Regions from separate parts of the Litorimonas sp. WD9-15 genome, predicted to be linked through region 1. Evidence: predicted binding sites of a transcription regulator. Region 1 holds the regulator's gene; the other holds the start of a gene.
What was found. Region 1 encodes HrcA, which represses chaperone genes, less so after heat shock. Its sites were predicted from a motif close to GTTAGCANTCNNNNNNNNNGANTGCTAAC; they were not measured.
Positions count from the first base shown of each region.

Region 2: the regulator HrcA is predicted to act here: its motif matches at 2,160-2,188, upstream of ACP9M6_RS00290 (co-chaperone GroES).

Region 1 is NZ_CP189850.1:934,535-950,557, reverse strand. Features, by position in the region: gene ACP9M6_RS04515 (alpha/beta hydrolase family protein) at 1-1,876, shown strand, start outside; gene ACP9M6_RS04510 (LysR substrate-binding domain-containing protein) at 1,956-2,864, opposite strand; gene ACP9M6_RS04505 (hypothetical protein) at 2,980-3,129, shown strand; gene nhaA (Na+/H+ antiporter NhaA) at 3,463-4,662, shown strand; gene ACP9M6_RS04495 (amino acid permease) at 4,726-6,822, shown strand; gene ACP9M6_RS04490 (sodium-dependent bicarbonate transport family permease) at 6,827-7,810, shown strand; gene ACP9M6_RS04485 (DUF190 domain-containing protein) at 7,816-8,121, shown strand; gene ACP9M6_RS04480 (hypothetical protein) at 8,191-10,836, opposite strand; gene hrcA (heat-inducible transcriptional repressor HrcA) at 11,002-12,078, shown strand; gene ACP9M6_RS04470 (nucleotide exchange factor GrpE) at 12,090-12,755, shown strand; gene mutM (bifunctional DNA-formamidopyrimidine glycosylase/DNA-(apurinic or apyrimidinic site) lyase) at 12,757-13,596, shown strand; gene ACP9M6_RS04460 (hypothetical protein) at 13,668-13,832, shown strand; gene ACP9M6_RS04455 (enoyl-CoA hydratase) at 14,074-14,850, shown strand; gene rpsT (30S ribosomal protein S20) at 14,979-15,242, shown strand; gene dnaA (chromosomal replication initiator protein DnaA) at 15,763-16,023, shown strand, end outside.
Region 2 is NZ_CP189850.1:42,922-58,944, reverse strand. Features, by position in the region: gene groL (chaperonin GroEL) at 1-1,611, opposite strand, end outside; gene ACP9M6_RS00290 (co-chaperone GroES) at 1,839-2,126, opposite strand; gene ACP9M6_RS00285 (DUF2177 family protein) at 2,272-2,697, opposite strand; gene ACP9M6_RS00280 (HNH endonuclease) at 2,766-3,515, opposite strand; gene ACP9M6_RS00275 (hypothetical protein) at 3,508-3,633, opposite strand; gene ACP9M6_RS00270 (M16 family metallopeptidase) at 3,855-6,722, shown strand; gene ACP9M6_RS00265 (hypothetical protein) at 6,715-7,173, shown strand; gene ACP9M6_RS00260 (cytochrome P450) at 7,154-8,479, opposite strand; gene ACP9M6_RS00255 (YciI family protein) at 9,346-9,636, opposite strand; gene tsaD (tRNA (adenosine(37)-N6)-threonylcarbamoyltransferase complex transferase subunit TsaD) at 9,633-10,757, opposite strand; gene hemC (hydroxymethylbilane synthase) at 10,788-11,720, shown strand; gene ACP9M6_RS00240 (uroporphyrinogen-III synthase) at 11,713-12,369, shown strand; gene ACP9M6_RS00235 (hypothetical protein) at 12,379-13,407, shown strand; gene ACP9M6_RS00230 (heme biosynthesis protein HemY) at 13,404-14,909, shown strand; gene ACP9M6_RS00225 (YggT family protein) at 14,919-15,224, opposite strand; gene ACP9M6_RS00220 (hypothetical protein) at 15,422-15,847, shown strand; gene ACP9M6_RS00215 (response regulator transcription factor) at 16,016-16,023, shown strand, end outside.

The DNA.
Region 1 (16,023 bases):
ATATGCGCAACTGCCAAGAACGGCCTCTGTCAGAATTTCCCCGGACGGAAAACGGATTGCCATGCTGGCCCCTTATGGCGCGGATAAAGCTGTCTTCGTTTACAACCTCGAAAATCCTGACGCTAAAACGATTATCATGCTGCCCCCGGAAAACAGTATTGTGAAATCGGTCAGTTGGGCCAGTAATAAACACGTCGTGACCTATGCGCGTATTCGCGGCAAGGGCACAGGCAAAATGAAAACATTCAGTACGCTCTACGGTCGGTGGTTGTCATATAATATCGAGACTGAAAAATCGGCAATTCTGCTGGATGATAGAATCAAGGAAAAATCCTATCCTGTCGTCAATGGCGGAGGATACATGCATAGCCTGCCGAATGATCCTGATAATGTTTTAATGCTCTTTCGCGAATATGCGGGGAAACCGCTGGAAAGACATTACCGCGTTAATTTGGACACGGGCAAAGAGTCTCTAGATCGCAATCTGCCTATCAATACGGGCGCAACGGCTTTGTCCACAGACGGAGAAACATTATTAGCCCGTGAAGAATATGATGACCGATCAGGCCGTTATAAATTATTCTTCGGAGATGTGGGTAATGAACGCGTCATCTACGAGAAGACATTTGATACCAGCAAAAACCGCACAGAGTATTTCTTTGCCGTCGTCGACGGGAAAGCGCTTTTACAGGAAACAGAAAGAGGCGGGTTTTCGCTCTTCACAATTGATCCTAAAACAGGGGCCCGTGCGCCGTTCCGGATGAATGCGGATGTGCCGCGCGGTTATGATTACGGGCCAATTTTTGACCCCGCGACGGATGAATTGATTGGTGTCGGTTATACCGATGATACGTCAAGAAGCATTTATAGCGCGGAGCCTTATAAGTCGTGGCATGAAAAAGCCAAAAAGGCATTAAAAGGCATGGAAGTGTCCATTCTGTCCAGAACCCGCGACAATTCAATGGTGACGATCTATGCCCATAGCGAAGGCAATGCCGGAGAGTTCTATTTAATGGAACCTGACAAGGGGCAAATTTCTTCGATTGGCGGCATGTATCCGGAACTCGCACCAAGCGAAATCGCGAAAACAATCCGGGCGGATTATACAGCGCGGGATGGTCTTGAAATACCGGCCTACCTCACACTTCCACCTGGAAAAACAACAGATAGCGGACCGATGCCAATGGTCGTCATGCCACATGGTGGACCAACCGCCCGGGACACGGCAGATTTTGATTTTTGGGCCCAATATTTGGCGGCAAAGGGCTATGTTGTCTTTAAACCCCAGTTCCGGGGCTCAACCGGTTTTGGCTATAATTTCGAAAGAGCGGGTTACGGCGAATTCGGGAAAGGTATGCTCCATGACACGGTTGACGGGGTCAACACACTAATTGAACAGAACATTGCCGACCCGGATAAAATCTGCGTCACCGGCGCGAGTTATGGCGGCTACCAAGCGCTGGCCCTGCCCATGATTGAGCCGGATATGTTCCAATGCGCCCTCTCCGTGAACGGCGTGTCGGACATTCGCGATATTCTGAAATTCGAAGTCGCCAGAACGGGCTCAAATAGTGGTGTCATCAAATTTTGGCGGAAAATTATTGGAGACCGTAATTCGGATAAGGAGATGTTAATTGAACAATCTCCCGCTGAAAACGCAGAGAAGATTAAAGCGGAAATCGTTCTCGTTCATGGCACAGATGATATGACGGTCCCCGTCCAACAATCTAAAACAATGGCCAAGGCCCTCAAAAAAGTGGGGCAGTCGGATGATATTATACTGTTGGAGAATGATGATCATAATCTGTCTCTTCCAATTTCAAGAAAGAAGCTTCTTGAAGCGAGCGACGAATTATTCGGAAAACATTTGGACTAAAACAAACGGGGTTTGGTGGATTAACCGTCAAACCCCCAAGTCTTAGGTTTTTCTCAAAAAGGACGCTTGAAGTCTCAAATCACGACATAATGGCTTCCGCAACGCGCCTCATCACTTGTCCAATTTTTTCATATTTTTCAGCCAGCGGAGACGAATTACGCCAAACAAGCCCGATTTGTCTTTGCGCCTTTGGATGCAGGATGCGGCGGACAATGAGCTGCGGATCTTTTTTGGCCTCTGAGATGGCATAAAGGCTGGGCAAGACGGCAATACTGCCGCCCATGGCCGCCATCTGACGCAGCGCGTCCAGACTTGTTCCCTCATATTCACCGCTTGTCGTCGCACTGGCTTGCAGGGCTAGATCTTTTACGACGGTTGCGAATTTATGACCATAACCCAGTGTCAGAAATTCTCGCCCCTTCAGGTCTTCCAAAGCGATATCCTCCCGGCTTTCCGCTAAAGGGTCGTCGGGCGCGACGCAGATGTAAATATTCTCGCGCACAATATCGAAACGCTTGCAATCGACGGGATGATCCTCCGGGGTTGAGAGGATGAGGTCGAAACGTCCGTCCGTAAGATGATCTTGAAGATCTAATGTGCGTTCCTCCCTCACGAATAACCGTAATTCCGGGTAAGCGGCATGGAGCTCTCGCGTCACTTGCGGCAAAAGATAGGGACCAACAGTTGGCAGGACCCCTAATTTCAATCGCCCCGCCAATGTGCCCCCGGACTCCCGGACAAGAACTTTTAGCTCTTCCACCTGACGTAAGACAATGCGGACGCGGGCCACGACCTCCTCTCCAATCGGGGTCAATAATGCGCCGTGACGTCCCCGCTCCAGCAAGGACACGTCCAAATGAGCCTCCATATCCTTGATCTGCGCCGAGAGGCTGGGCTGGCTGACAAAGGTCTGTTTAGCAGCTTCGCTAAAAGTACCCGTCTCGGCAATGGCTACGAGATATTCCATCTGGCGTAATGTGGGTTTCATGCTTCGTCCGCGGCATAAGATATAAGAAAAAGTTATATCAAAAATAGTATCTTTATATTTTAACTATGGCAATCAGTTTCCTATATTTAACTTGCGATAAAAAAAGGAGAAAGAAATGTTTCGCGCACCTCAGATTCAAACCATTCCCAACACAAACTCTACGCTCGCCGTTGCAGCCAACCCGCTGACGCTACAGCGTCGCCGTCGCGCGCGGAGAGCCCGTAAAGGTGTGAATGCAGAAGCCGTAAGGACGGCTTGGTTTTAGGCGAAACGAAACGTCTTAAAATTTCGAGCAAGAGGCGAACATGCCAAAACAGTATTTACGAACCAGCGAACAGGATTATTCCAATGACATTCAAGACACTTGCCTCCAGCGCTGGGAAGATGAAGGCGGAGCTGACCATGGTTATGTTGATCGTTCTGATTGGCGCGACAGCCTAGGTCCGGCGCATTATCCGTTCACCTCAACCTAAATAACGCGCTGAGGCCGTAGCCTTTGCGCATGCATTTGCAAACCTAAACACAACTCCCCCCGTATTTTTATAAATTACACCGCCCGGTTCCTCGTGAGCTGCGCGGATTTTTGGATAAGAGTCTTATGCCCCGTATTATCAATAAAGTTCAGGACTTTTTGAAACTGGAAACATCGGCTGGGTTTGTCCTGATGGGTGTCGCGCTACTCGCTCTGATTGCAAATAATTCTCCTCTATCGGGCTTTTATTCCAGCTTCCTGACCACGCCGGTGGAAGTACAGTTTGGAACGTTTGAGATTGCAAAACCTCTCTTGCTCTGGATTAATGATGGCTTGATGGCGATTTTCTTCTTCCTTGTTGGTTTGGAAATCAAAAGAGAAGTCATGGAGGGTGAGCTTTCCAACTTTAGCAAAGCCGCCATGCCAATTTTTGCCGCCTTTGGCGGTATCGTTGTTCCGGCGCTGATTTACGTCTATTTTAATATTTCCGACCCCGTAGCCATCCAGGGTTGGGCCATTCCTGCGGCGACTGACATTGCGTTTGCCTTGGGTGTCCTCGCTTTAGTGGGATCGCGCGCACCGGTTTCCCTCAAGATTTTACTCTTGGCTGTGGCCATTATTGATGATCTGGCCGCCATTATCATCATCGCCCTTTTCTACACACAGGAATTGTCCCTTGTGGCTCTGGGATGGGGCGGTATTGGCACAATCGGTCTGGTTATTCTCAACCGTATGGGCGTGATGCGGATCACGCCTTACGCGCTTATCGGCGTCTTCATCTGGGCTTGTGTGTTGAAATCTGGCGTCCATGCCACACTGGCCGGTGTGATCACAGCGCTGGCCATTCCGCTAAAGGCCAAAAACCCCGAAGCGAGCTCTCCTTTACACCGTGCCGAGCATGGTCTGCATATTTGGGTCGCCTTCCTCATCCTACCCCTCTTCGCCTTTGCGAATGCGGGTGTGTCCCTGAAAGGGATCAGTTTTGGTGATCTCCTCGCGCCGCTCCCCCTCGGGATTGCACTGGGCTTATTCGTCGGAAAGCAGATCGGCGTGTTTTCCTTCGCGTGGCTATCCGTCAAGCTAGGCCTTGCGAAATTACCGACCGGTGCCAATTGGTTGCAGATTTACGGTGTCGCTTGTTTAACAGGTATCGGCTTTACGATGAGCCTCTTTATCGGAACGCTCGCCTTTGATGGTGATGAAACCTTGAACGCTGTTCGATTGGGCGTGTTGATGGGATCCATTGCATCCGGCCTACTAGGGTTTGCCTTACTGCGGTTCTTCTGTAATGAGCCCAAAACTGTTGAAGAACATCCAATCGGATAAGCTTCATTCAAACCCTGACGCGTATCTAAGCTGGGGTCTGAGTGGCTCATCAGGGGAAAATACATGGCCGACACGAAAACACTTAAGAAGAACCTGACCCTGTTTGACGTCTATGCGATGTCAACAGGCGCAATGTTCAGTTCAGGCCTGTTCTTACTCCCCGGGATTGCCGCTTCCTATACAGGCAACTCCGTTTGGCTGGCTTATTTCCTCGCGGGCTTTCTTATTCTTCCGGCCATGTATTGTATGGCGGAATTATCGACAGCCATGCCAAAAGCCGGCGGCACCTATTACTTCCTCGACCGGGCCATGGGGCCGCTTATGGGGACGATTGGTGGACTGGGGTCTTGGGTTGCCGTTGTTTTTAAAAGCGCTTTTGCGCTTGTGGGAATGGGGGCTTATCTGGGGATTTATCTGGATTTACCTTTTACACTCACGGCAATACTGCTGACCTTTGCCTTTGGTCTTATTAATGTTTTCGGGGCCAAGGAAACGACCCTGCTCCAACGCATTCTTGTGACAACGCTGGTCGGCATACTGATTGTCTTTGTTATATTGGGTTTGCGGGAAACCGGGATTGTCAACGCCTTGCAACCCTCTGATGAACATGGAAGCTATTTCAAGACGGGCATCGTGGGTTTCGTATCGACCATCGGCCTCGTTTTCGTCTCCTATGCAGGCCTAACCAAAGTCGCGAGTGTTGCCGAAGAAGTGCAAAATCCGGACCGGAATATCCCGCTCGGCATGACGTTATCCCTGATTACGGCCACGGTTATTTATACACTCGGGACGCTTATCCTGATCGAAGTTTTAGAACCCGAAGAACTTTACGGCAGCCTGACGCCCATTGCGGATGCGGGTCGGAAGTTTCTAAACTGGGCTCCATTTGATCTTGGGGTTATTTTGATCGTCGTGGCAGCGATTGCGGCTTTTGCTTCGACCGGTAATGCGGGTATTATGTCAGCCTCGCGCTACCCTTATGCGATGGCAAAGGATAAGCTTGTCCCGAACCAACTTTCAAAAATCGGCAGGTTTGGAACTCCCACGGTCGCGATTATATTTACCGTCCTGGCCATGGTCGCCGTCCTGTTACTCTTTGACGTTGCCTCTGTTGCAAAGCTGGCCAGTGCGTTTCAGCTCTTACTCTTTGGTCTGGTCTGTATCGCAGTGATCGTGATGCGTGAGTCAAAAATCCCGACTTATCGTCCGGGTTTCCGCGCACCGTTCTATCCTTGGCTACAGATCGTCGGAATCCTGATTTCTTTCTGGTTGATTATTGAAATGGGTATTCTCGCTATCGCCTTTACGGGCATGGTCATCATTGGCTGCGTGTTGTGGTATCACTTCTATGCCTCCGGTAATTTAGAACGCCGCGGCGCAATTTTCCACATCCACGAACGACTGGGACAACAGCGTTATGAGGGGTTGGAACGCGAGCTTATGACGATCATTCACGACCGGACACAGGCCGAGAACCTCTCCTATGAGGCCCTGATTGCACGGTCTGTCATGATGGACTTCCGCTATGGCAGTTATGATAGCGCCCATCTGGAAGAAATTTTGTCCGAGCAAGCAACGTCCCGATTTGACGTTCCCGTGGATGTTATCTCCGAGATGATGAAGGAAGAAAACCTCTCCTTCCGCCCAATCAGTCCCGGCGTACATATTGTCTATCAAACCCATGAAGAATTGGAAGAGCCGGAACTCTTCGTGCTTCGCTTTGGACCGCAGGCACGACTAAATATTAAAACAGCGTCTGAAGCGCATACATTAATGTTTCTCATTGTGCCGCCAAAACCCGAAGGGCTCGACCTCCGTCTGGCCGGTCATATCGCGGAAGTTGTACAGAGCGATCATTTCGAGAGACGATGGACCAGAGCCGAGAGCGAACGGGATATGAATGAAATCCTGATGCGGGATGACCATTTCCTTCACGGCCCGCTCTCGCAATTCCCCGTCCTTCTAGAACAGGCCGGACAAAAAATTGCGGATATTTCGTTGCCCGCATCCTGTCTAATCGCAATTATTGAACGGGATGGAGATATTATTGTCGCCACACCGGGTACCCATTTAGAAGCGACGGATGAAGTCGCCATCATTGGGGAACCCGTGGACTTAAAAGCTCTGTGCGAAAAACCCACTAAGCCAGTCACGGAATAAGTCTATGTCGTCTGAGCTGATACTTTCGACAATTTTGTCGCCCATCGTTCTCTTCTTCGTTCTCGGGTTGGGAGCAGCGCTGCTCAGATCTCAGATGACGGTCCCCGAAGCCTTTGCCAAAGGCCTGGCGATCTATTTGATGATGGCAATCGGCTTGAAGGGCGGTGTGGAAATGTCCAAAACCGCGCTGACAGCTGATATATTCCTCATTGCTTTCGTCGCCTTATTATTATCATTCGCGACACCGTTCCTGTCCTATATGATGTTACGGGTGACCAGCAAGATGAGCCGTCTGGACGCCGCTGCGACGGCCGGGCATTACGGTTCAATTTCTATCGTGACCTTCGTGGCTGCGACGCAGGCGCTGCAACTCGCGGGGATTGTGACCTCCGGATATATGGTCGCGATGGCGGCCCTGATGGAAGTTCCGGCAATTATGTCAGCCCTGCTTCTGGCGCAACGCAGCATGAAAAAGAGCGGTGAGGTCGCGGGTTCTGAAAAAGGTGAGCTTTTTCGCGAAGTATTCCTCAACGCCTCCGTTGTCGTCCTCGTCGGCGCGCTGGTAATCGGATGGATTACCGGAGAAGCAGGCATGGAAAAAGTGGCGCCGTTCTTCGTAACACCGTTCCAAGGTGTCCTCTGCCTCTTCTTGTTGGATATGGGCCTAAATGCAGGGCGCGGCTTACGCCAGGGGTGGAAGCAACTTGATATAGGTGCATTGAGCTTCGGTATTTCCATGCCCCTGATCAGTGCGGTGATTACGACGGGGCTCTGTGCATTAATGGGGCTTTCCGTCGGTGATGCAGCCCTGCTCATCACGCTGGCCGCGTCAGCCTCTTATATCGCTGTTCCCGCCGCCATGCGATTGGCCCTGCCCAAAGCGCAGCCATCTATTTATCTCACCCTCTCCCTTGGCGTGACATTCCCGTTTAATTTGACCTTGGGCATTCCGCTCTACATTCTGCTCGCGCAGTGGGTTGGAGGATAGTCATCATGCATACGAAAAAACGTTTAGAACTCATCATCGAAAAGCCCGCCCTAAAACGGGCCTGCCGCGTTTTGGAAGAAGCAGGCGTCAAGGGCTACACGACTTTCTCTGCCATGGGTGGATATGGTGCAAATACACGGTGGCAGCGCGGCACGGACCTCTCCGCCAGTCGGGATATGGTCATGATTATTTCAGTTCTGGACGCAAAAGATATGGAGACAGCGATAGGAAAGCTGGAAAATCTTGTGGGATCGCATATCGGTGTTTTGAGCCTGACAGACGTGCAAGTCCTCCGCCCCGAAAAGTTTTAACATTATTGAGCTACTAAGCCTCAAAACACCTCGAATTCCGTCGCAGGAGAGACCTGTCTTTTTGTTGACTTACAAAATGAAATCTGCGGCGTCGATATCTGCGACATCCGTATTCAGGATGAGGATATCGTCGCCATTGCCCAAATCAACGATGACGTGACTACCGGCTTTACGGATATTGCCTTCTAATTCCGAGAAATCATTAAAGTCGAAAAACGTCAGATCAATCTTGTCCTTCCCGGCCAGATCAAAATCGACAATACGGTCACGGCCTGTTCCCGCCTCAAAGACAAAAATATCGTTACCGCCATCGCCGCGTAATCTGTCATTACCTGCACCGCCATTGATGATATCGCCACCACTGCCGCCGCGAATATTGTCCAGCCCGTCACCGCCGAGTAGCGTGTCCGTTCCCGGCCCGCCAAAAATAATATCATCGCCGGCAGCGCCCGTGACATTGTCATTACCAAATCCGGCAGCCAAAATGTCATTACCCGTCTGACCGTCAAGTTCATCATCACCGTTGCCGCCGATCAATCTGTCGGAGCCTCCGCCGCCAATAAGGGCGTCATTGCCGTCACCACCTTCGAGTTTGTCATTTCCAGAACCGCCCAAGAGGCTGTCATTACCGTCTTCACCAAAGAGTTCATCATTTCCGCGCCCGCCAAAGAGTTGATCATTGCCAAGATCACCTGACAAAACATCATCATCATCACCGCCATTTAAAACGTCAGATTCGATACCACCTGTCAGCCTGTCATCGCCGCCCAGACCGTTGAAAAATGCGCGTTCTGCGCCCGCAACCATCACGTCGTCACCCGCGCCACCATCAAAACCTTCGACCGAAAAGAACATAATTGAGCCGATTGAAGCACCACCCGCATCAAAAAGGTCCGCTTCGCCCGTGCCAAAGTCTACATTGACTGACGCGACACTGTCGTCCAGCGCGATAACATCGCGGTCTTCGCCACCATTGATGTCATGCATTCCAGAACCAATGATAAATCTATCATCGCCGGTATCACCGAAAAGACCCGAATCTGCGCTGCCAATGTTGATAATCGTATCATCGCCGTCGCCTCCCCGGATACGGCTTAGGACATTTAACATATTCGTAATTGTATCATTCCCATTTCCGCCCAGAATGTCTCCGCTGACTTCGCCAGTATTGGTGATAATGTCATTCCCTTCACCGCCCTCAATATTGGAGAGAACATCAGCTTCATTGGTGATCGTGTCATCCCCGTCCTCACCTTCAATGTTCGAGCTCACTTCGCCGCGATTGGTGATGATATCGTTCCCGAACCCACCCAATAAATTACTGAAAATGATTGCATTGCTTGCGTTTGTTATTGTGTCATTACCACTACCGCCATTGACGTTCGATAAAACCGCACCTTCATTGAGAATCGTGTCATCACCAGACTCGCCATCAATATCTGAACCGACCTCACCCCGGTTCGTGATCACATCATTCTCAGTACCCGCGAAAATGCCTAGAAAAATGGTGGAGCCGACAGATGTGTTGATCGTGTCCACGCCTTGTCCGCCAAGGACATCACCAAAAACTGTGCCGTTATTGGCGATCATGTCATCATCATTTGCGCCGTTAATAGAGCCATCAACCAAGCTATTATTTGTAATGAAATCCGCCCCGTCATTTCCGTTAATATCTTCAGATACAGTGCCTTCATTCAGAATCGTGTCGTTACCATCATCACCGAGGATGCTGGCGCTGAGCTCGCCGCGATGCGTGATGATGTCATCACCTGTACCGCCGCGAATTCTACCAAATTGCCCCGTGATGACGGAATCTACCGAAGTTATAATCGTATCATTTCCTGAGCCGCCAACAATTTCCGCTCCAACGATACCATTATTATTGATGGCATCGTCATCATCGCCACCATTGATGCCGGCAGTCAGCTCGCCATCATTCGTAATTGTATCTATGCCATCACCGCCTTGTAAGGTTAAGGCTGTGCCTGTGGAGGTGTTTAAAATCGTATCATCACCAACATCCCCGCGAATATTGCCCGTGACTTCGCCACGATTGGTGATCGTGTCATCGCCGATACCGCCGGAAATATTAGCAATCGTGCCAGCTTGATTATTGACGATCGTATCATTCCCATCACTTGCCGAGACATTCCCCGTCAGCGTGCCATCATTTGTGATAAAATCAGTTTCGTTCCCACCGGAAATACCGCCATTTACAAGACCGTTATTGGTAAAGGTGTTTGTTCCGCTGGAGGCAGATAAAAACCTCGCCGTTCCGTTGTTTGTAATTGTATCATCATCCAGACCGCCGAAAATCTGTCCGGCCGTTCCATTATTGAGTATGATATCATCTCCAGAGCTACCAAAGATATTTGAATCGATACGTCCATTATTCTCAACCGTATCATTCCCGTTCCCTGCGAAAATGGTACCCGTCACAATACCGTTGGACGCAATCGTGATTGAGTCATTTCCGTCGAAACCATTAACGGTATCTACAGTCTCATTTCTGATAATTATGACATCATTCCCACTCGTCCCATCAACATCAAAGAAAGGCGTAGGAATATTCGCGGGTGTGTAATCCGACATTGGGAATATTAGAACGCTCGTGACTTCGGATAGTGCGCTTACATCCTTGAACAGATCATCGCGGTCAAACGTAAACGCTTGAAAATCAGTGGTAGCAGATGTCTGAGTGAAGAAGCGTTTCATAATAAGTCTCTTAAGGCGATATTGGGGAATTAAAGTCTGTATCTAAAACAAGGATGATAACCAAAGTTAGGATAAGAATGCCAGCTAAAAGAATGAGTTAAACTTGCGAATATTGCCGCACTTCTCGATTGAATCCCCGTCCCGAACACCTCACATAATCTCCATATGTCTGCCAACCCCACATTCACCCTGTCCGACCTCGATACCCGTGCGCGGGACATCTTTCGGGATGTTGTCGATAGCTATCTCCTGACCGGGCAGCCTGTTGGCTCTAAGACTCTTGCGCTGTCCGAGGGGCGGTCGCTCTCCCCCGCGACTATTCGCGCCGTTATGGCGGAACTGTCTCGCTACGGCCTGCTCCATTCCCCGCATGTCAGTGCGGGGCGGGTGCCGACACAGGCGGGGTTGCGGCTCTTCGTCGACGGTCTGCTGGAGATTGGCGACTTGAGCGCGGGCGAGCGTCAACGTATGGAGGCGCGGCTCTCGTCCGCCGGAGCGGAACCGGACCAGCTTTTGGGGCAAGCCTCAGCTATGCTCGCCGGATTGGCAGGCGGGGCAGGACTTGTGCTGGCACCGGAAAGCGGGGCAGAAGAACAGCCATTGCGTCATGTGGAGTTCGTGAATCTTGACGGCGGGCAGGCCCTCGTTGTGATGGTCCATGCCGATGGGCGGGTGGAGAACCGGATCATGCCGCGTCCCGACGGATTGCTGCCGTCTTCCCTCGAACGCGCTGGTAATTTTCTGTCAGCACGGCTCAAGGGGCGGAAGCTGTCCGAGGCGCGGGCTGACGTCCTCAAAGAAATCGCAGCCGGTGAGGCGCAGATTGATGCGGCGGCGCAGGCGCTTATCAAAAAGGGACTCGCGGAATGGTCGTCGCCCTCGGATGCCGCAAAACGCAATTTGATTGTCCGCGGACAGTCGCGACTCCTTGACAATCTGGAGGCTCGAACCGATGTGGAGCGCATCCGTCAGTTGTTCGACGATTTGGAGCGGCAGGAAGAGTTGATCGACCTGCTGGACCGCGCGGAACAGGCCGACGGTGTGAAGATCTTTATCGGCTCGGAGAACCCCCTTTTCTCCCTGTCGGGATCATCGGTCATGATCGCGCCCTACCGCGATCGCGACCAGAATATATTGGGGGCGTTGGGCGTGATTGGCCCGACGCGACTGAACTATGCGCGGGTCATTCCGATTATGGATTACACCGCCACCATTCTAGGCCGCCTGATGGGCGACAAATAGAGAGACGAGCAATGACCGGTGACAATGATACGCCCGCAGGTGACGAGTGGGATGACCTCCTGAAAGACATTAATTCTGAGAAGTCAGAGCAAAAGCGCCGCGCCGCCGCACAGGCTGCTGCCGATGATATTCTGAAGGCTGCAGGCAAGGCCGAGCCGGAAGACTTGGAAGCGCCCGAACCCGATGCGGGTGCGGCGGCTGTTGCGCGGATCGAGGAATTGGAACTCGAACTCGCGACCCTCAAGGATCAAGCCCTCCGCGCCATGGCCGATGCCGAGAACGTCAAGCGCCGCTCTGAGAAAGAGGTCGCCGCTGCGCGGGTCTTCGGGATTGAGCGTTTTGCGAATGATATTCTCTCAGTCCACGACAATCTTTCCCGCGCCTTGTTGACGCTGGAAGGCACAGACAAATCCGAACTTGGTGAGAATGCGAAGAACCTCGTCGAAGGCATCGAACTGACAGAAAAAGACCTCATGGCCGCCCTCGCCCGTCACGGCGTAACAGCTGTCCCCGGCGTCGGCAGCAAGTTCGACCCGAACGTTCATCAGGCCGTCGCGAACATCCCATCATCCGAGGAGAAAGGCAATGTCGCGACCGTCATGCAGACGGGCTTTAAGATTGGTGACCGGACTTTGCGCGCGGCGATGGTCGCGGTGAGTACGGGCAAGAGCGCTTAAAATTCCCGAACTCCCCGAAGTTGAAACTGTCCGGCGGGGACTAGCCCCCGTTATGGAAGGCGCGACTTTCGCGAAAGTCACGCTGAACCGACCCGACCTGCGGTTTCCCTTCGACCCTGATTTTATCGCGCGGGTGCAGGGGCAGACCCTCACTCGTCTGACCCGCCGCGCAAAATTCCTGCAGGCGGAACTCTCCTCCGGTGAGCGGCTCTTCATGCATCTGGGGATGAGCGGGCGGTTCATAATTGAGGGTGATCCTTCACTCGTCAATTTCGTGCATGAACATGCCGCCAATCCAAAACATCATCATGTCGTGTTTGAGATGGATAATGGCACAACCATTACATTCAACGATCCGCGTCGGTTCGGGTTCATGGAACTCGTCGCCGCAGACGCGCCCTACCGCCTCGACCATATCGGGCCGGAACCGCTGGGAAATGGCTTTAGCGGTCCTGTCCTGCGCGCAGCCCTGAAAGGCAAGAAGAGCAAGATCAAGGCCGCACTCCTCGACCAACGCATTGTGGCGGGGCTAGGCAATATCTATGTCTGCGAAGCGCTCTACCGCACGGGCATTTCACCGCGCCGCGCGGCGGGACGGTTAAAGGTCGAGGAAACTGATGCGCTGGCCGGACATATCAAAGACGTTCTGACGGAAGCCATAGCAGCAGGCGGCAGCTCCCTACGCGATTTCAGCAATACGGACGGCAAACTCGGCTATTTCCAACACAGTTTCGACGTCTATGGCCGCGAGGGGGAAGCCTGCAAGATCTGCGACGCGCCGATTAAGCGTATTGTGCAGAGCGGGCGGAGTTCGTTTTATTGCGGGGCGTGTCAGAGGTGAAGACCAGAAGGTCCACGCACAAATTGATTCCTGTTGGGCTGGGAACCCGGTGGGCCGCAATACAAGTTGATATGCTGTTTCTGTCAGCCATAATCGGAATACCGCTTAATATTTTCGTACCGGCTGACCCGTCAGACGGCGTTGTGCTTTTGATAGTTTTTGGACTGTTTTCTCTCTATTTCACAATTGGGAATGCCTGTTTCGAAGCCACAGTCGGTCAGCGCGTTTTGGGTTAACAAATCATACCGGCTATTGACGAAAAACCTCACTACATCGTCAGGTTTATACTGGGCTTTGTCGCCTTCTTTTTAGGCTTCATAACGTGGCTCGGAAATCGCCATGTCAAAGATGGTACATATTGGTGGGACTACGAATCCAATACGCGTGCCGTTCCCCTTCACTACGTTGCACCCAATTGAACTCCCCGCCCTGCCACGCTATGCGGGCCGATAGAATTTTGAGAGAGAGCATCCCCCAATGGCTTATGACGATATTGAACTGACGCGTGACGGCGCGGTGGCCATCATTCAGATGGACCGCCCCAAGGCGCTAAACGCCCTGAACCTGAATATGATGAAAGAGCTCGCCGATGCGCTGAGCAAGCTGGAAGCGGATGATTCCGTGAGCTGTGTCATCCTAACCGGGAATGAGAAAGCTTTCGCCGCAGGGGCGGACATTAAAGATATGGCCGAGGATGATTATCTGGGCCTGTATAAAAATGACCGGTTCGAGGAAAACCACATGGCCACAGAGCGGTTCCGCAAGCCGATCATCGCGGCGGTCGCGGGTTACGCCTTGGGCGGTGGCTGCGAAGTCGCCATGATGTGTGATTTCATCATCGCGGCAGATAATGCGAAATTCGGCCAGCCTGAGATAAATCTGGGCGTCATGCCCGGTATGGGCGGGACGCAACGCATGCTCCGCGCGGTTGGCAAAGCCAAGACGATGGACCTCTGTCTGACGGGTCGGATGATGGACGCGGATGAGGCGGAACGGGCCGGACTCGTCAGTCGCGTTGTGCCGCTGGATAAGTTGATGGAGACGGCGAAAGAGGCCGCGGCCAAAATCGCGAGCCAATCCCAACCCATCGCCATGATGACCAAAGAGACAGTTGAGGCCGGATTCGAGATGAGCCTTGCCCAAGGCATCCGCTATGAGCGTCGCCTGTTCCAGAGCATGTTTACAACCCATGACCAGAAGGAAGGCATGGCCGCTTTCATCGAGAAGCGGAAACCGCATTTTAAAAATCGGTAGGGCACTGTAGAGCCGTCTAAACGCCCTATTGACGACCTGCGACTCCCTCCGTATATGGCCACCAAGAATTAGCCTGCCCGCGCATGGACGCGGGCTTTGTGCATTGAACGAAGATGAAAGAGTGAAACATGGCAAATACGTCCTCCGCTAAGAAGAACGTCCGTAAAATGGCCCGCAAGACGGCCGTCAACAAAGCCCGTCGGTCATCCGTCCGGACTTTCCTGCGTCGCGTCGAAGATGCGATCACGGCAGGTGATAAGACAGCTGCAACAGCTGCCCTGAAAGATGCAGAGCCCGCCATGATGCGCGCCGTGTCCAAAGGCATCTTCCACAAGAACACAGCCAGCCGCAAAATTTCGCGTCTGAACAAGCGCGTTAAAGCGATCGGCTAATTGCCGCTCTCTTACTTTGGCCGCCTGCGCTGCGGTCCCGTAGATTTCAAAGCCGTATTCCCTTAGGGAGGCGGCTTTTTTCATGGCGGGTTGATCTCGGCAGGGCGGTTTCCGCGCGGCGATCTCTTGCAAAAATTTACAAGAATCGGGTGAAACCTCGCCGCGTCCCAACACCCCTGACGAACCGTTCAGAGTCAAGAATTTTCTGTGACAAATTTGTGAATTTATTTTCAGTGGAAAAACGGTTGCGATTCAAAGGCCTTTTCGAGTCAAGAACTGAATCGGTGCCGATTCGATTTTTATCACGTTGACGGTATGAAAAAGGGCTGGTTAATAAGGGTCATCGGATGTGCCCGCGGGGGCAGGACCATCCGGTTCGGGGAAACCCTGACACGTCTATCACTGTGGAAGTGAGGATGGGACAGGTGTTCACATTAGATAAGGATTTCAAAGACTTGTGTTTTCAGGTCGCCGGTTTCGTACGGCTTGGAAACAAATGGTCTTTCGATAGGAGATGGCAATGGGCAGAGCGGCTGACAGTATGACAGACAGAGTGAAGGCCCCTGATCTTTATACAGGTGAGCCGCCCCTGCAATCCGCACATAATACGTGGAAACAGGTTAAGACAGATTTGGCCTATGCATTGGGTCCGAATGTTCACCGCTCTTGGACCGGACGCCTGCACATTACGCAAGCGGACGAATCCATTGTCACCCTCGCCGCGCCCACAAAATTTATCACCTCCAAGATTGAAGCCAATTACGCGGATACTGTCCGCCGT
Region 2 (16,023 bases), 890 kb from region 1:
ACCCATGTCCGGCATAGCGGGTCCGCTATCCTTCTTTGGCGCGTCGACGATTGCGGCTTCCGTTGTCAGGATGAGACCTGCGACAGAGGCGGCGTCCATCAGGGCCGTGCGGACGACTTTGACGGGGTCGATGATGCCTTCCTTGACCATGTCGACATATTTGTCGTTCTGGGCGTCATAGCCGAAATTCGCCTTGTTTTCGGAAATGATGGCTCCAACAACGACGGCGCCTTCGACACCGGCATTATCCGCGATTTGACGGACCGGATATTGCAGAGCCGCTTTCACGATCTCGATACCGGCTTGCTCGTCATCATTCAGACCTTTGACATCGATAAAGCGTGACGCGCGGAGGAGGGCTGTACCACCACCCGGCACGATACCTTCTTCGACGGCGGCACGTGTGGCGTTCAGGGCGTCATCGACGCGGTCCTTGCGCTCTTTCACTTCGATCTCTGTCGATCCACCGACCTTGATCACGGCAACACCACCGGCGAGTTTCGCCAGACGCTCTTGCAGCTTTTCACGGTCATAGTCAGAAGAGGTCGCCTCGGCCTGTGCGCGGATTTGCTCGACGCGGGCTTTGATGTCTTTCTTCTTGCCCGCACCGTCGACGACGACTGTGTCGTCCTTCGTGATGTGGACATGTTTGGCCGTGCCGAGATCTTTCAGTGTGACATTCTCGAGCTTGATGCCGAGATCTTCACTGATAACCGTACCGCCCGTCAGGATGGACAGGTCTTGCAACATCGCCTTGCGACGATCGCCAAAGCCGGGGGCCTTGACCGCTGCGATTTTCAATCCGCCACGGAGTTTGTTGACGACGAGAGTCGCGAGCGCTTCGCCTTCAATGTCTTCCGCGATGATGAGGAGCGGCTTGCCCGTTTGCACAACCGCTTCGAGGATGGGCAACATGCTCTGCAGCGATGTCAGCTTGCCCTCATTCAGCAGGATGTAGGGATCGTCCATCTCGACGCGCATTTTCTCGGCATCTGTGATGAAGTAGGGCGACAGGTAACCGCGGTCAAACTGCATGCCTTCAACGACGTCCAGCTCAGTCTCGGCAGTTTTGCCTTCTTCGACTGTGATGACGCCTTCATTGCCGACTTTGCCCATGGCTTCTGCGATCATCTCACCGATCGCGGACTCGCCATTGGCAGAGATCGTCCCGACCTGTGCGATTTCGGATGACTTGGAGATTTTCTTCGCCTTGGCGAGGAGGTCTGTTGCGATCTCGGAGGACGCTTTGTCGATCCCGCGTTTGAGGTCCATCGGGTTCATACCCGCAGCCACGCGTTTCAGGCCTTCGCGGACGATGGCTTGGGCGAGGACAGTCGCCGTCGTTGTGCCGTCACCGGCTTTGTCATTGGTCTTGGAGGACACTTCGCGGAGCATCATCGCGCCGAGATTCTGGAACTTATCTTCCAGCTCGATTTCCTTCGCGACGGACACGCCGTCTTTGGTCGTGCGCGGTGCGCCGAAGGATTTCTCGATGACCACGTTGCGGCCTTTTGGGCCGAGTGTGACTTTCACTGCGTTGGCGAGGATGTCCACGCCTTCGAGCATTTTGGCGCGGGCTTCGCTACCGAATTTGACGTCTTTAGCCGCCATAGTAATTCTCCTAGTTGAATTTTTGCGTCCCGAATTTAATCGGGAGTTTCATTTGTTTTGTGATTTGGGGTTTCGCGCTTCAGTCGATTTTTGCACTGCAAAAAATCAACCGGTTGCGTTACCCCTTGCACTGTAATCGAGGGTTCGGGCCGGTGCTCGCAATTGTTTGCTATGCAAACAAAAGCTGCGCCCGGTTGTCGAAAAATTTGCTTTGCAAATTTATCCGACTATCCAATGACGCCCATAATGTCCGACTCTTTCATAATGAGAAGATCTTTCCCATCAATCTTCACCTCAGTGCCACCCCATTTGCCGAACAGGACTTTGTCGCCTTTTTTGACGTCGAGTGCATTGAGCTTGCCGTCGTCGCCGCGCGTGCCGGGGCCTGTTGCGATGACTTTGCCTTCGGAGGGTTTTTCGGTGGCCGTGTCCGGGATGATGATCCCGCCGGCTGTCTTTGTGTCTTCTTTGACGCGCTCTACAAGGACGCGGTCGTGGAGGGGACGAAATTTCATGCGTCTTCTCTCTTCTCTTGAGTTAAAATACAACTTGGCACTCACGCAGGGAGAGTGCCAGTGAGCGTCATATGATGAGGCGCGGAGGAGTCTTCAACCCGTCGCGCAAAGAATCTTTATGAATTTTTGTTGAAGCGCGGGCGGGCTACTTCCCAAGGATCAACTGCGTGCCCCAAACCCCAATCGCGGCGCAGGACCCCGTCAGGACCGTACCCCAGACGATATCGACCAGAACCATTTTCGGTGGCCAGCCCTTGAGTGTCGCCAGGTTCGTCAGGTCATAGGTCGCATAGCAGAAAAACCCGAACGCCGCCCCGTAAAGCGCCGCCGTCAGGACCGACCCGTCTGCCAAACCAAAACGGCTCGCAAAGAAAACAATCCCGATAATATAGACGAGGTAAAACGCAATCGCGACACCCCAACGCGGGCTGTCAGCCATAAGGCCGCCAAGCTGATTGGCATAAAAAGACTTAGCAACGCCCGCGAGCCAGATCATGTCAATCACGAAAAACGCGATAACGGTCAGGCCGTAACAGAGGAGGAGCGTGGAGAAGGGGAGGGTGTGGGTCATGGAGTAGGTACGCTGTAACCCGCCAAGTGGTTGCAACTAAGGGGAAACGGGCAGAGTTTGCTCCGACATCACCTTAAAAATTTTTCGAATTCATTGTCACGATGGAAAGCTAAAAAAGCTGGGTCTGGCGCGAAGCGACTGGGACGAATGAGAGACTTCCCTTCGAAAAATGGGCGAGATATTTCTGGCAGGTCTATATGCTTGGAAACAACTAGGCTCAAATCATCCTCAAATGTTATTAGGCCTCTATCGAAAGCACGGTCATGTAATGCGTTTAGAAGTATTCCGTTTCTAGGGTCGAGCCGCGCTTCGATGTCGGTGGCCCAAGGTTTTATATGACTAGCATTTAGGAGTTCTGGCTGAGCGATATGTGTTAGCGCACATTTCCCATCGTAAGACGCGAACAGCATTTCTCGAAAGTAGTTTTGGTTTTTACGTGTTTTAACAGTCCTCTCTACATCCACGCCTTCTCGCAACTCATGAACAAATCTATCAGTCGGTAACGGTGTTTGTTCGTATATTGGCTCCAAATCCGGTAACTTCGAGAGAAAGGAAGATGGAGCTGCGAAAAATTCGGCCCATATCTCACCGTCAGATTTACTGAAATTGCCCATTCCTTTTTGGTGTATGGTTGGGTCGAGTGCTGCAAAATTTGCCATTTTTAAAGAAAGCGCACTTGGGGTGCGACCAATTGATTTAGCGAGCTTTATTATTTCGTGGTTTCCCCTGTGGATACGTCCAAATGGAGTTCGTAAGTAGAGTTCTAATGCCCTAATTTGCTCGGGCCTTGTCCAATTTCTGCGAGGGGGGTTAGCCACGAAGCATGACTTCTTCAACAAGCGTCAAATTATACTTTGTTCCAAAGTGTTCGGCCATTTCCGCAGGAGTCGAATTTTGCTGCCAAAATTTTTCTAACTCATCAGAATCGAATCCCATGTCGTGGGTATTGATGAGATATAGTTTTGTGCAGATTAGGTCCAATTGGTGATACCAGTCTGGAAAACACTTTTTTGATTTTACTCTTGTCGGCATGCTTTCTCATAGCAGAGAGATTGATGAGGCGATAAATAAAAACATAATCTTTTTTTCTAAATAGAATCCATTGGTTCCATTTGAAATACCCACTATGATTTCTCAGAAACCCAAAGGAGACCCTCATGACGTTACGCGCGTTTTTGCTGGCCGGTGCCACGGCTTTTATTTTTGCCGGATGCGGGGAGGTGGGGACATCTTCGTCCGAAGTGCCCGCGACGGCTGAGGCTACGGCCCTCTCCATCGACTATGAAAAATTTACGCTCGACAATGGGCTCGACGTTATCCTCCAAGTGGACCGCTCTGATCCCATCGTGGCGGTGACGACGGTTATTCATGCGGGATCGAACCGGGAGAAGCCGGGGCGGACGGGCTTTGCGCATTTCTTTGAGCATATGGCTTTTAATGACAGCGAGAACGTGCCGCGCGGCTGGAACCGCAAAGCGATCCCGGATTGGGGCGGGCAGCGCAATGGCGGCACGTGGTCGGATGGAACGATCTATTACGAGGTCGTGCCGAAGGATGCCTTTGATAAGATCCTCTGGATCGACTCCGACCGCCTCGGTTACATGATTAACACGGTCACGACCGCCGCACTGGAGCGCGAAAAACAGGTCGTGAAAAATGAGAAACGCCAGCGTGTCGACAATGCCGCCTATGGTTATACGGGCGAGGTCATCCGCACCGCGCTCTATCCCGAAGGTCATCCCTATAGCTGGACGGTGATTGGCTCGCTGCCGGATTTGCAGGCCGCGACGCTGGAGGATTTGCGTGAGTTTCACTCGGACTGGTACGGCCCGAATAATGTGACGCTCTCCATCGTGGGCGATATTGATATCGCCGAGACGAAGGAGAAGGTGGAGCTCTGGTTCGGCGAAATCCCGCGCGGGCGGGAGGTCGAAAAACCTGCGCCCCAACCCGTGACACTGACTGAGACGAAGAATCTCTGGTTCGAGGATAATTTTGCGAAATTGCCGGAACTGCGCCTGACCTTTCCAACGGTGGAGAGCCTGCACGAGGAGGAGCAGGCGCTGGATATGCTCGCGAGTATTCTGGGTGGCAGCCGGAATTCCGCGCTCTATGTCGAGGTCGTGGATAAGGCCAAACTCGCGCCCAATGTCTCCGCCTTCCACCGCGCCAACCAAATCGCGGGCGAGTTCACCATTCGCGTGCGGGCCAATGCAGGCACGGATTTGGACGATGTGAAAGCGTCCATTGAGGCGGCGATGGCAAAATTCGAAGCCGAGGGCGTGAATGCAACAGATCTTGAACGGATCAAGGCCGAGCAGGAAACCATACTCTATAACTCACTCTCGACCGTGTTGGGGAAATCCAACGACCTCGCGACGAGCAATGAATTTGCGGGTGATCCGGCCTATTCCGCCAAAGTTGCGGAGAAAGTTCGTGCGGTGACAGCGGAGCAGATTGAGGCAGCCTATGATAAATATATCAAGGGTCAGAACTATGTCATGACGAGCTTTGTCCCGAAGGGTCAGACTGAATTAGCCGTTGAAGGCGCCGAGCGCGCCACCGTCTGGATAGAGGAAGTCACCTCCGGCATCGCTGCCAATGAAGAGGTCAGCGCGGGCGAGGTCGCGGAGTTTGAGAAAACCCCGACCAAGCATGATCGCTCCGAGCCGCCCTTCGGCGAACTGCCCCTCCTGAAAATGCCTGAGATTTGGGACCGGGAACTGACGAATGGCGTCACATTGCGCGGGATTGAGACGGATGAAATTCCGCTCGTGCAATTTGACATCACCTTGCCCGGCGGACGCTGGACCGAGAGTGCTGAGGAGAACGGACGGCTCTTCCTACTGGCGGAGTTGATGAATGAAGGCACGGCGACCAAGAGCGCTGGCGAGTTGGAGCAGGCCGTGGGCTTGCTCGGCTCCGGGATTAATGTCTCCGCCAACTCGGAAGAATTGATAATATCGGCGACGACCCTCGCACGGAATTTTGAGGCGACCGTGGAACTCGTCGAAGAAATTCTGACGGAACCGCGTTGGGAAACCGCTGATTTTGACCGCGTAAAATCTGCGGCCCTGACAAGCATTAAAGGTCGCGAGGCCAATCCGAATGCGATCGCGACACAGGCTTACAACGGCTTGATCTATGGCGATGAACATCCTTTGGGGCGTCCGGTAAGCGGAAGTGCCGAGAGTGTTTCGCCTTTGGAGATGGACGATTTGAAAACCGCCCATACGACCGTCCTGACCGCGCCAGCGCGTCTAAACATTGTTGGCGATATTGATGCGGACCGCGCGGCAAAGGGTCTGGCGATGCTCGCCGAAGCGGTGTCACCTTCCGGCGCAGCTCGCCCCGAATATTATATGCCAAGACAGGATAATGCGGGAAAAGTTTTCTTCATTAATGTGCCGGGATCCAAACAATCCGTGCTGCGAATCGGAAAGCTGACCGCGGCGACGGGCGACGCGGATTTCAATAAAATCGTCTTCACGAATGAAAAACTCGGTGGCGGGATTTCCGGCGATCTGGCGCAGGTCCTGCGGATTGAGAAGGGCTATACTTACGGCGCTTATTCGTCTGTGCCAAACGGGACGGTTGCACGGCCTTTCACTATCGGGACAAGCGTGCGTGCAAACGCGACACAGGCCTCGCTCGAGACCATCCGCGATATGGTCCGCGCTTACGGCCCTGAATTTGACGAAGCCGCCGTCGAGACGACGCAGCAGAAATTAATTAAAGAAAACACGCGGGCATTCGAGAGCCTCGGCGCGAAACTCGGCACTCTTCGCAATATCGGACGCTACGGCCTGTCCACGACTTATGTCGAGGAGGAACAGGCGGAATTGGTCGAGATGACAGAGGCGGATTTCAAACGGATTGCGGAAGAATATTTGAATGAATCCGAGATGATCTATGTCGTCGTCGGGGACAAGGATACTCAGTTTGGTCCCGTCCAAGACTTTGCCGACACAACGGGTAAAGGCGACGTTGTGGAACTAGATATATACGGCGAACCCGTTGAATAGAACCCTCCTATTTTGTGCGGCTTTGTGCCTGAGCGGATGCGCGACCGCCGATCTACCGGACGGGTTCGTTTATGAGACGTCACTGCGCGGGCAGCAGGGTTGGTATGGTGGCAAAGCCAGAAATTCTGCGGCAGATGATTTATTGTCAAAGGGCGTTGTGACCTTGCCTCAGGCCGCGTTGGAAACGGCTCTTCCGAATGCTGCCGTTGATTTGAGAAAATGGGGCGTCAGCTATTTCGACCGAGACTGGACTCGTTACCGCGTTTTGCTTGAGGCCGATATTCAGACAAACAAGCAAACAGTGAAATGCCGCTTGTCTGAGCCGGAAACCGTCAAAGACGCGCCGCTTCTCAGAGAGTTGGAAGCGGACGGCGGAAGATTGGTTCAGGACAGTTTGAACAAACTTGTTGCCACCTGCGCGGACGCTGTTCTCAATCCAGCGTCACCATAAGCTTGCCAATCGAATGCGTGAAACTATTCGGCAGGATTTCCTGCTCCCCCGTCCATTCGATGTTCGGGAACCGCGCTAAAATTTGGCGATAGACGACATCTAATTGCATATTCGCGACCCGTTGGCCGAGGCAGACATGCGGCCCAATTCCGAACGCCAGATGGTCTTTCGCATTGGTGCGGCGAATATCGAACACATCAGGATTTTCGAAAACAGACGGGTCACGGTTTGCCGCGCCGTAAAACATCAGAACCTTGTCGCCTTCCGCAATCGGCTGTCCGCCCAACTCGGTATTCGTCGTCGCCGTGCGGCGCATATACATGACGGGACTAACCATGCGGATAGCCTCATGCGTCATGTTTGGAATTAATTCGGGGTCCGCAATTAATTCGGCCTTGGCCTCCGGAAACTCTTTCAGTAATCGCATCGTGCCGGAGATCGAATTCCGCGTCGTATCATTGCCCGCAAAGACGATGAGGAGCCATGATCCATCCAGATATTCATCGGGCAATTTCGCGCCGTCAATCTCCGCATTCGCAATCGCGGAGAGCAAGTCTTCGCGCGGATTTTCGCGGCGGTCTTTTAGGATTTTCTGCCCGTAATCGAATAGGGCCGCGACTTCGGTCAGGAATGTCATGATCATCGCGGGGTCAACATCACCCAGTTCCTGCTGCTCCAACGTATATTGCGCCATTTCCAGCATCTGCATCCATTCCGCGATCTTCGGGCGGTCATCTTCCGGAATGCCGAGAATTTCGCAGAGTGTGAAAAGGGGGAGTTTCTCGCTGACGGTAGAGACGAGATCGACGGGACCGTCCGCGCACGCCGCTGCAAGATCGTCCATTAATGTCGCAACATAGGCTTCCACCTTCTCGCGCAGACGCTTCACATATCCTGGTGTGAAATAGGCCATATGCTCGCGTCGCAGCGACATGTGATGCGGCGCGTCCAAGCAGATCATCGTGTCGAGCGATGCGCGGTGCAATTGCGGATGACGCCGCGCTTCATCCATATAGGCGGCCAGAATACCGCCGCGTTGAGATGAAAAGGTTGTCGTGTCGAGATTGGCTTTGCGGACGAGCTCATAAGAGGTCAGCGCCCAAAACCCCGCGCTGCCACTCATGGAATGCCACGCAATCGGGGCGGCCTCGCGCATGGCTTTAAAGGCGTCGAAAGGTTGCCCCGCCGTGAAATTCCCGGACTTGGTCAGGTCTAGCGGCGGTTTGAAATCATGAATGGGCGCAGAAGATGGCGGGCCCTCTCCGGCATCGGGGGTGTAAGTTTCGCTAACGAGGTCGAGGGCCATGCAAGTCTCCAATATCCCGTCATGTTTAACGCGGACACCCTCCATCGCAAGCCTTCAGCTTTGCATGATGAGAAATGATTATGAACCGCACCGCACAGTACCGCGCAAGCGTTTCGGCGCGATACTGCAATCGACTCACCGGGTCGATTGCGGGCGTTCCGCGCCTCGGAACATTTAAGCTCCTGTATCTCTTAGTGTCTCCGTTTCGCTTTATGTAAAAACGGGATGTCCGCGTGGGTATTCAGGGTTCTGGTCGCAAACCAGAGTTAAAGCTAAGTTTTCGAACCCCAACGGGCCCACGCGGCGGCGCCTTTTTGCACTAACGGCCGAACCATTCAGTCGGGGAACGATCAGCTCTCGATAGGCCACCCAAGCTCGAGGACGTTAACCCTTCCGCTCCAATGACAAGCACCGCTCCTTTCCAGTCGTGCATTTCTGTTTTTTAAATAAAGCGTCGAAAAATGGGTAAGCTTCACCAAATTTTTGACACCTCATCAAACAGAATTGCACCAGCCAACGTACGCTTGACTGCCCTTTGAAAGAAGACACCGTAAAAATGACACAACTCTCAGGGGGTGTGGACGCAGTTTTTGAAATAAAACCCAATCCCCGTTTATTCCGGGACTAAATCACGAGAATAGTTTGGAATTTTATAACTCAATTCACGCTTTCAAAACTCGCATAACCGAGGATTATCTTTCTAAGCACCGTTAAAAACTCTTGTCACCCCGCACTTGATGCGGGGCCTGTCGTTTATGAACGCAGGTTCGAAAGCACAGCCGATAGGTCCCGCATCAAGTGCGGGATGACATCGAGGGAAGATTGGAGTTTAGGTCATTACGAAATTTCGCTGCTTGCTCTGCCTCTCAATCCGGCGCACCGATGAGCCAATTAAACGCGCGCACACGCTTAAAGCCCGTCAATCCGGCTTTGCCATACGGGTCTTGGGCCAGCCAGTCTTCTACTGTTTTCAAACTGTCCGAGCCGACAATCAGCAAGCTGCCGCGCATATCGCCTGCGTCGTCCAGCCAAGGTCCGGCGGACAGAAGCGTCACCTTTGGGTCATTGCGGACCCAATCCAGATGCGCCGCGCGGTTTTCCTGCCGGATCTGCAAGCTGTCCGGTTTGTCTTCGGTGTAGATGAGGAAGTGGCTCATGATTTCGGGCCTTTCTTGCCGTAACCGGATTTCGGGGCGGATTTCGCGGCCTCGCCGTCCAAAGGCCAGCGTGGACGGGCGGGGGCGTTGTAATCATCAATCAGTCCCGCCGCGAGACGTTCGGCCCCGGCCAGTGCGATCATCGCGGCATTGTCGCCGCAGAACTTGAGGGGCGGGGCGATGAAATCGAAATTCCGCGCTTCCGCAATTTGTTTCAGACTCGCCCGCAATTCCGTATTCGCCGCCACACCACCCGCGACGACGAGACGGGCGCGGTCATGTTCGCTCGTAACATTGCGGAACAGGGTCATGGCGCGGCCAACGCGGTCAATCATCGCGTCGGTTATGGCGCGTTGGAAACTGGCCGCGATATCGGCTTTCGCCGTGTCAGATTGATCACTGGCTTCCCAGGCGCGGGCGACGGCGGTTTTTAATCCGGCGAATGAGAAGTCCGCGTGATCGCGACCTATCATCGGGCGGGGGAGTTTGACGCCTTCCGGATTGCCGCGTTCCGCCCACGCCTGCACTTGCGGTCCGCCGGGAAAGCCGAGGCCCATGACTTTGGCGGTCTTATCGAAAGCTTCACCCGCCGCGTCATCGACCGTGCTGCCAAGCCGTTCATATTCGCCGAGGCCCCTGACGGAGAGGAGTTGGGAATGTCCGCCACTGACGAGGAGCAGGAGATAGGGGAAGGGGCACTCTTCCGTCAGGCGGGGGGAGAGCGCGTGACCTTCCAAATGATTGACGGCGATCAGGGGTTTGCCGAGCGACATGGCGAGACCTTTTGCGCCCATCAATCCTGTAATCACGCCGCCGATGAGGCCGGGTCCGGCCGTCGCCGCAATACCGTCAATCGCGTTCCAGTCCACGCCGGCAGTCTTAATCGCCTTGCCGATGATCGGGTCTAATTTGCGCATATGGGCCCGTGCCGCGATTTCCGGTACGACCCCACCAAAGGGGCGATGTTCTTCGTCTTGCGAGGCAACGATATTGGACAGGAGGTCGATCGACCCATCCGCATGACGGCGCAGCACACTGGCGGCGGTTTCGTCGCAGGAGGATTCCAACCCAAGCACGAGAAGGCTGTCTTGTTTCACATTTGGTTTTGGGGCATTCGGCATGTTCGCTGACCTAAGGACTCATAGCAGATTATGCAATCTCCACCTCTTATTATCGGCACGCGCGGCTCTCCGCTCGCGCTATATCAGGCGAACCTGGTTCAGCGGTTGATTTGCGAAGTCTCCGGGCGGACCGAACAAGAAGTCATTATCAAAGTCCTGCAGACGACAGGTGACCAGATAAAAGGCGAGTTGAAGTATTTCGGCGGGAAGGGACTGTTCACCCGCGAATTGGAATTGGCGCTGCTGGACGGACGTATCGATGTGGCCGTGCATTCGATGAAAGATGTTCCGACGGTGGGTCACGAAGACCTCGTCATTCGCGCGATCCTGCCCCGTGCCGATGTACGAGATGCGTTTATTTCTGTGAAATATGACAGCATTGATGCGCTGCCCGAGGGCGCACTCATTGGCTCGGCCAGTTTACGGCGGCGGGCACAACTTTCCGTCCTGCGGCCCGATCTCACATTCTGCCTCTTGCGCGGGAATGTCGGGACGCGTTTGCGGAAATTGGAAGACGGTGTCTGCGATGCAACGATGTTGGCCTGTGCGGGGTTGCGACGATTGGAACAAGAGAACCGGATTACACAAGCTGTAGAGGTGGACATGATGTTGCCCGCCCCCGCGCAGGGGGCGATTGGTGTGGAGGTAAAACGCGACCGGGAAGACCTAACCGAGATCCTAGCGCCCCTTAATGACCGCGCGACGGAATGGGCGATCACGGCGGAACGGGCCTTCCTGCGTGCGCTGGACGGGAATTGCCGGACGCCGATTGCGGCACTGGCGACACTGGACGGGGATGTATTGACCTTGCGGGGCGAAATTCTGGCGAAGGACGGATCCCTGCGCGTGGCGCAGACGGTTTCAGGTCAGGTCTCAAAGACGCTCGACGCCTATGATCTAGGCTTCAAAATGGGTGAGGCCGTGCGGGATGAGGTCGGCGGACGTATCACCTTTGATGACTAAGACGATTTGGATCACACGGACCCAACCCGCCGCCGCGCAGAGTGCGTCGGTTTGGGCTGAGGCCGGATTTGAGCCGGAGGTCCTGGCACTTCTGGACGTGATGCCTGTCGCCTATTCCCCCATCCCGAAAAATGCCATCCTGATTTTCACAGCGAAAAACGGGGTCGACCATATGGCCCAAACCGATCATCGTGCGATCTGTGTGGGGGATGCGACAGCAGCCCACGCGGAGGCGAGTGGGTTTCGGGATGTGGTCTCTGTCGACGGAACATCCGCTGATATTACGCGCTGGGTGCTAGCTAATTTGAACAAGGATGGCACTCTCATTCATATTTCAGGTCGGCATGTACGGGGGACGATTACAGAGGATTTGGCGGCGGCAGGATATAACGCGACGCGGGTCATCACTTATGAATTGACCCCCGTCCCGACTTGGCCGGTAAAGCGCATCAGCCACGTTGCCCTCTATTCTCCATTAGCCGCAAAAACTTTCGCTGAATTGGCGCGGGAAAGAGATGTTTCGACGTTGACGACAGTCTCCATCAGTAAAGCGACGAACGCGGAATTGGACGGTCTCTCCCTGAACGCCAGATATATTGCGACCCGCCCGACGGAAGCGGCCCTAGTCAAGGCGGTGCAGACCCCCTAGATGAGGTCCATGGATTATGAAGACCTCGTAGACGATCAACCCGAAGATCCCGCGCCGGACCCTGCGCCGGAACCCGTAGAGGTGGAGCCACCCGTCAAGCGTGGTGCGAGTTGGAAAGCCGTCATTCTGACCGGATTATTGGCCGGATTAGTCGGCACAGGCGGCGGTGCAGCGGCGGTTTATTTCGGACTTAAAAACCAAACGCCCGACACACCGACATTTGATGCGCAAGCTCTGAGAACAGAGTTGCAGCAGGCCATGTCCTCGCAAATGACGGCTTTCGACACCCGCCTGTCATCTGCGGAAGCAAAGATTAAACAGACGGCTAATCGCCCTGCACCGGAACTCTCACCCGTCGATTTCTCACCGCTGGAAGCGCGGCTCTCCGATTTAGAAGCCAGTGCCCAAACCGAGATCGCGCCGGAAACCCTAACGGCATTAAAGGCGGCGACTGAGGATGGATTTCAATGGCCGGATGTATCGGAGTTAGAAGACAGATTAGCGGCGCTGGAAAACCAAACTGAGACATCATCTGACGTCATGCCGGATATGATGCTAGCTATGGCCGACCGGATTGATGCATTGGAGGCGATGGATCGAACTGCGCCTGTGGCCGAAGGTTCGGACACTTTAATGACACGTCTGGAAGCACTGGAAAACCGATCTCTCACAGTTTCTACGCCAGATATTCCGGATAATCTCATGGCACGGATTGAGGCGCTGGAAAACCGTCCCGTGGTCAAAACCCAGACGGAAACGGAAATTGTCCCCGTCCTCGCCTTCCCAAAAGCAGCCCTGATCAAAGCTGTCGAAGAGACGACGGAAGGCGGCTTCATGTCCCGTACGCTCTCGAAACATATCCGTGTCAAGGATGAGGACGACCCACGCACCCTAATTGACGGCATATCAAATGATATCACAGAGGGACGCCTTGATCTCGCCATGAATAAATATGAGCGTCTACCCGAACCCGTCCGCACCGCCGGACAGGCGTGGTATAACAGCGTCAAACAGGCAAATATAAAGGCCGCACAATGACCAAATATTTGATTGCAATCCTGGCTTTTATCGCCGTGCTCGCGGGCGTCCTCCTCTGGGTGGGGGATGATATTATGCTGTCCATTGCGTCGACGGCCACGTCCGGCCCGCTCTCCTTTGCGCCCATAGAGATGAGTTGGCAATTCGCCATTCTGCTGGGCGTGTTCGGAACGCTTGCGCTGATCGGATTATGGTCCGCCTTTCTCTGGCTCTGGCGATTACCGCGCCGCGTGCGCTCCGGTGTGGGACTGCGTCGTCGCAATCGTGCGCTGGACGCGATGGAGGAAGCGCTTCTCGCAGGGGCAGAGGGCGACGTGTCCAAGGCCCGTAAAAAAGCGGAAAAGGCGCGTGCCTTGATCGGCAGCACGGAATTAGGACGTATCGTCTCCGCGCTCTCCGCCGAAGCCTGCGGCGATAGTGAGGAAGCGGTCGGTCATTACGAAGCCATGCTGGAGAATGAAAAAACCCGCGCGACGGGTCAACGCGGATTGGCGCAGCATAAGCTCGCGACGGGTGATCTCGCCGGTGCCATCGAACAATCCCGCCAAGCCTATATCGCCAATCCGAATGCGAAATGGGCTTTCGAGACGCTGTTCAAAGCGGAAGTCGCCAATCATGATTGGCTCGCGGCAGAAGAGTCACTGGATACAGGCGAATCCCGCAAACATGTCGACAAGAACGTCGCCCGTCGTCGTCGCGCGGTTCTGAATACGGCGGAAGCGGACCGTTTACATGATGCGGGCGATAATACGCTCGCTTTGGAACTTGCCGTGAAAGCGGCGTCGCTTGCGCCGGAATTTGCGCCCGCTGTCGCGCTGGCCGCCAAGCTCTATAATCAATCAGGCGAAATTAAACTCGGCGCAAAACTGGTGGAAAAAAGCTGGGCGCTGGCTCCGCATCCGGCCCTATCGCTGGCCTTTATCGATCTGCTGGACGGTGAGGATGATCGCACACGGGAGAAGCGGATGAGTTCTCTGGTCAAAGCCAATCCCGACCACCGCGAGACCAAAATTATGCTGGCGGAAGATTACCTGCGAAAAGAGGACGCGGTACAGGCTTGGGCCATCCTCAGCCCGCTTCTGCGGTCCGAGACAAAAGAGGATATCGGTCCGTCTGCCCGTCTCTGTGTGCTGGCGGCACAGGCGGAAGGGCGTCTCAATAATCCAACGGATGCCCGCCTCTGGATGCAACGCGCGGCCACTGCCCCGCGCGAGGCGGATTGGTCCGACCTCGACCCTGAGGGCGAGAGTTTCGATTATTCGCCGCAGGATTGGCGGAGGCTAGTCTTCTCATTCGGCGATACGGGCGAGTTAATTCACCCCCGTTTCGATGCACGCGCGCCGCTGAGACTGCCGGGCGTGGCGGAAATAGTAGACCCTGAGCCGCAAGAAGAGGCGCCTATTGAGCCAATTATAGATACTGAAGACCCCATCCTTGAACCCGTTGAGGGCAAGGACCTCGCAGAAAGATTAGACAGCCTGTTGGATAAACCTAAGAGCTGATTAAAATGCTTAGGCGAGGGCGGGCATCACGACGCCCGGAATGAGGTAGCGGCTCACCCAGTAAAGCAGCATGGCGGCGAAGAAGAAGCCCATGTCAAAATTGCCGAGGGGCGGGATGATTTTCCGGAAGGGCGCAACAATGGGTTCCACGACACTAGCTAAAATGGAATAAATTGTCCGCGCTGTCGGATTATTCGGGGACACGATATTCAGGGTAAATAACCAGCTGATGATCACATAGGCAAAGAAGACCAAAAGGATCAGCGAGAGTATCGGTTGTACGAACATCGCGATGATAGATTGTGCGAAAGACATGAAGGCGTTCCCTAATTGAAAGAACTATCTAGGGAGCCACTCGCGGCGCGGCAAGGCGCGAAATGGTGTCATTGCAGGAAACTTCCAAAGCAAAACAGCTCACGCCGATGTGACAGAACGTTACTGTACCGTTCGGTCAATAAATGCTCTTAAGGGTCAACAGCTCGACACAGTCGGGCAAAACCGAGAGAGAGACCATGACACATTTGAAAACAACCGCCCTTATCCTGACCGCAACAGCTATCGCCACTCTGTCTCCCCTGACTGCCCAAGCGATGGATGCAAAGATAGCTGAAATGAATAAATTCGAGACGGTCGCGGAAATGAATGCCCGCACTTTGGATGCGCTGCTCCTGCAAATGGAATTTGTGGAAACGCCGCAAGCCTCGCTGTCTACTTATGAAGACGGTGAATATTATCCCGTATCTGAACAGCCCATTGCGTTGAATATTTCCGGTCCGATCAAATTTTCTGTGATGGAGGAAATCCTGCTCCAGCGTTTTGAGAATAATATTAATGACCGTGGACCGCGCACAAGCAGCGCACCGTCCGTTCAGTCTTTGGACAGTTCGACCTATGTGCGTTCGACGGTGGCTGCGGCTGGAATCTCCCTCCCGTTTTAAACAATAAGCCTGCATTAAGGCAGGTTCCCGTCATAAGGACGCCCAAATCGTCCCGCATTGGTTTCCCCAGAAATCAAGGAGAAGGGTTGAGCCATGCAGACGATGAGCCTAGTCAGAAATAACGAATATTCACCGCGTCACGTCGCGGGCCGCGCTGGGGAGCGAAAAATGCCAAA